2 regions of the Pseudoalteromonas sp. BSi20311 genome follow, and region 1 is predicted to be linked to the other one. Evidence: predicted binding sites of a transcription regulator. Region 1 holds the regulator's gene; the other holds the start of a gene.
The links. Region 1 encodes LexA, which represses DNA repair genes until DNA is damaged. Its sites were predicted from a motif close to TACTGTATNNNNATACAGTA; they were not measured.
Positions count from the first base shown of each region.

Region 1 (2,418 bases):
TGGTGATATCAGCTTTGCTGGCATCCTCCATGGCAATTAGGGTTTTAGTCGCAGGAATGGCCATAACAATTAAGATGACAAAAGGAATGGCAGTCCAGAGTATTTCTACTTTGGTGCTTTCATGAAACTGGGCAGGGACAGCCCCTTTAGATTTGCGATGATGAATGAGTGCCCAAAACATAATGGCAAACACGATCACCCCAATCACACAACATATTAAAAATATAGTCATGTGTAGTTGGTATACATTATTACTTATATCAGTTACGCCTTTACGCATATTATATTGGCTATTAGCAAGCACATTTTGCGAAAAAACTAACAATATAAGCCACAAGGAAGAACTCAGCTTACCCATGTGACGGCTCCTTTGATGCTATTGCTGACGCAAAGCGAAGGGACATACTACTTAAACGCCCATTCGTTATTTTTATTTTTTATAAGGGTGCTGGAGTTATTAAATGTGTGTGCTCAAAACGACTACGCTGTGAGTTATTTTTATTCCAGCTCTTTAATAACTAGTTAAAAAATAAACAATAAGCAAGGTGAGTATGAAAAATAAACAAGGGGTTACTTAAAAAAGTGCAGCAAAAAAGTAGTCACTAATGAGTTAGTTAACCTAAGAGTCAGGGGTGGTAAGGGGTAGCTTGAATAACAGCGGAAAAAATATAAAATTTTATGATTTAAAAATAATTAGGATAAATTTATTTATATATAAGTATTTAGCGATGTTATTTACAATAACAAAAGCGATTAACAAGCAGCACCATAAAAAATAATACAAGTAAAATCAGCGCCTAATTAATATTAAGCGCTAAGTTATGCTTAACTATCACATCCAATCAGCGTTACGAATAACACCTACCGCTAAGCCTTCAATATTGAAAGATTCATTTTCCAAGTCGACTTCAATGGCCGAAAACTCGTCATTTTCAGCATGCAGTAATACTTTTCTGCCGGCTTTTTCTAGGCGTTTAACCGTAACATCATCATCCACTCGAGCAACAATAACCTGACCATTTTCAGCCACTTGAGTTTTATGTACAGCGAGTAAGTCGCCATCCATAATACCAATATCTTTCATACTCATGCCGTTAACACGCAGTAAAAAATCGGCCGCAGGTTTAAACATTAAAGGGTCAATTTTACAGTGGCTTTCAACATGCTGTTGCGCCAATATTGGCTCACCCGCAGCAACCCGACCAATTAAAGGCAAGCCTAATTGCTCTGGCTCTTCTTCTTCAACAAGCTGAATGCCGCGACTCGCACCCGGCTTCATTTTAATTACACCTTTTTTAGCCAGTGCTTTTAAGTGTTCTTCTGCAGCATTTGCACTTTTAAAACCCAGTGTTTGTGCAATTTCGGCACGTGTAGGAGGCATACCAGTGTCTTTAATAAACACTTTGATAAGTTCGAGTATTTGCGCTTGGCGTTTTGTTAATGGTCGCATACAACTGGTTTTCCATACAGTACAATTAACTGTGAGTATATACAGTTATTTAAAAATCGCAAATATAAATTAATACCTTATAAGTCATGATGGCTAAACAATAAGATGCTTTAAAACCGCAATAATAAATGTAATTATTAGCAGCGCATTATCATATTAATTCTCAATTACTTATCCAAGGAGCTAGCATGAGTATTTGGCACCAACCAATTACATTAGAGTTTTGTAAGCAATTAGATCAAGGGATCACTGGCCAAGGCACGCTCATGAAGACCATGGGAATTGAAATCAGTGAAATTGGTGATGACTACTTAGTCGCCACTATGCCAGCCATACCTGAGCACCATAATCCAATGGGTATAGTGCATGGTGGTGCCAATGTCGTGCTTGCTGAAACAGTAGCAAGTTATGCCGCTAACTTTGTGGTTGATTTCAGTCGATTTTATTGTGTTGGGCAAGAGATCAGCGCAAGCCACTTAAAAGCGTCACGCAACGGCACATTAACCGCTACCGCAAGGGCTTATCATATAGGTAAACGCAGCTCGGTTTGGGATATTAAAATAACCAATAGCCGCAATGAGCTTTGCTGCGTATCAAGAATGACCGCAGCCGTAGTCGAGCGAAAAGGTTAAATTACTTTTCCAGAGGGTAAATAGTAACTTCTATGCCTGCGCCAATTGCAGATATGCGTAACAAGGTATCTGCATGCAAGGCCTGATTGAAACATTTTGGCGACGTACCCGACTCAAACCCCATATCAAACGTTCTGCGAGAACAGCTTAACCATTGCTTTAATGCATTGCGTGAACACGACTCGATTAACTCACACAAATGATTAATTGCTTTATCGGGTGTGGTTATTTCACCAGCTACTTCGATGCGTGCCAGTTGGCGGTATTCGTCTTTATCATAATGTAAAATGGTTGCGACCTTTTTTAAATCAGCAACTAATACGCTAATATCTTGCT
Region 1 is NZ_BADU01000142.1:7,902-10,319, forward strand. Features, by position in the region: gene coxB (cytochrome c oxidase subunit II) at 1-358, opposite strand, end outside; gene lexA (transcriptional repressor LexA) at 833-1,450, opposite strand; gene P20311_RS14390 (PaaI family thioesterase) at 1,639-2,082, shown strand; gene P20311_RS14395 (hypothetical protein) at 2,084-2,418, opposite strand, start outside.

Region 2 (2,418 bases), on a different contig from region 1:
TCTTGGCCTTTAAGTGTTAACGGTTCAAAGCTTGAACTCACCGAGCTAATAAGCGCCAGCACCATAGCCACTTTGTCTTTGCCTATTTCTTCGTTTAACCAACGGCCTATAATCGCATGCTCGCTGCTTATTTTAATTCTTAACCCACTAATAGGGTCGCGAATAAATTGGTATTCCATATACTTTTATTCCAGTACTGCTAATTACAACAGATTATAACCCAGTCAGTTATGAATAACGCAAGCCAGACACAAAAATAGCGCCATAAGGCGCTATTTAACCTGAACTCTGGTTAAGAGATTTACTAAAATATTGAATCAAAATGATATTTATGTTTGTTTTCTCTAGCCAGAGATTTTCAGTGAAAACAAGGCGAAATTACGCGTCAATAGCTAGTCTATTGCAAGTAAATTCAACGCAGTTAGCGCTCAAAATAGCTGCTTGAGATAGATTTATTATCCAGAGTTCAGGTTATTTAGTATCATCAATTTAGCTAACCGCCTGAGCGATAGCGGGCAGCGTCAATAATTGCCCATAAATGGAATACGGCTCCAATTACGGCTGGAACCACTAAAAACCATAATGCATAGCCGCCAAAAACCAAAATTGCAAACACCAGCGCAGCTAGAATACGCCCCTGCACCAGTTGCCCTAAACCGGGGAAAAAAATATTACATAGAGCGGCGATTACATTACCGCCAGAACCTTGTTCAGCCATACCAACCTCTGTAGTTTAATTAATTTTGTATTTGTACTTATTATTTATACTTACACACTTTATGCCAATTTATTAAGGCTTACAAATCATACAGTTAAATTATTACCAATTTATCACTTTAGTATTTTTTGCCAAATTTAGGTCAAATTAGCAATTTTAAATACATATTTTATTACTTGCTCTGTATATATTGGTATCAATACAGTAACTTAAATACCTATTTTATAAATAGCTGTTTATAAAAACAGTATTTTATTTAGCCTAACAAAAACACCTGTTATACTGCTCTCATTATTGATTAAAAAGGCGTAACGATGGACGTTTCAGAATTACTCGATGGCTTAAATGATAAACAACGCGATGCCGTTGCAGCGCCATTACAAAACATGCTGGTATTAGCAGGAGCAGGTTCAGGTAAAACTCGAGTATTGGTTCATCGTATTGCCTGGTTAATGCAAGTAGAGCAAGCCTCTGCCTACAGTATTTTTGCGGTAACCTTTACCAATAAAGCTGCTAAAGAGATGCGCTCAAGGGTTGAAGAAACTCTAAAGGCTCCTGTTGGCGGCATGTGGATTGGTACTTTCCATGGTTTATCGCACCGAATTTTACGTGCACATCACCGTGAAGCAAATTTACCCGAAGCCTTTCAAATTTTAGACTCTGACGATCAGCTTCGTATGATCAAGCGCTTATTAAAATCGATGAATATCGATGATAAAAAATGGCCTGCAAAACAATTTGGCTGGTACATAAGCGCTAAAAAAGATGAAGCTCTGCGCCCTAAAGATATTCAAGCATACGATATTAACGAGCAAATGATGCTGCGCGTTTACGCCGCCTATCAAGAAGCTTGCGATAGAGCTGGCCTAGTTGATTTTGCCGAAATATTACTACGTAGCTATGAGGTTCTTAAAAATAACCCAACTCTGCTTCGTCATTATCAGCAGCGCTTTGCGCACATGCTAGTAGACGAGTTTCAAGATACCAATACTATTCAGTATGCATGGTTAAAACTACTTGCGGGCGACACTAGTAGCATCATGATTGTAGGCGATGATGACCAAAGTATTTACGGTTGGCGTGGCGCTAAAATTGAAAATATCAAACGCTTTTTAACAGACTTTGACGCAGAGACAATTCGCCTTGAGCAAAACTATCGCTCGACTGCCACCATTCTTAAAGCGTCTAATGCACTTATACAGAATAACTCCGAGCGTATGGGTAAAAGCTTGTGGACTGACGGTAACGACGGCGAACCAATTTCTATTTATGCCGCCTTTAACGAGCTAGATGAAGCACGCTTTGTGAGTAGCAAATTACGCAGCTGGCTAAATGCCGGAAATGCGCTACAAGATGCGGCTATTTTGTATCGTAGTAATGCGCAATCGCGGGTACTTGAAGAAGCGATGCTACAAGAAGGTTTAAAGTACCGAATCTATGGCGGTATGCGATTCTTCGAACGCCAAGAAATTAAAGATGCCCTCTCATACCTACGCTTAGTGGGTAACCGCCAAGATGATGCCGCATTTGAGCGTGTAATTAATACCCCAGCTCGTGGGATTGGCGACAAAACATTAAGCCACATTCGCGATTGCGCTCGCGCTGAATCTTTGCCGCTTTGGTATGCTGCTAAAGCCATTGTAGAACAACAGCATTTATCGGGTCGTGCATCAGGGGCGGTTGCAAAGTTTGTCGAACTT
Region 2 is NZ_BADU01000002.1:3,600-6,017, reverse strand. Features, by position in the region: gene P20311_RS00130 (YacL family protein) at 1-179, opposite strand, end outside; gene P20311_RS00125 (hypothetical protein) at 494-718, opposite strand; gene uvrD (DNA helicase II) at 1,033-2,418, shown strand, end outside.
Region 2: a site for LexA is predicted at 949-968, ahead of uvrD (DNA helicase II). Genes of this name have one in related genera too.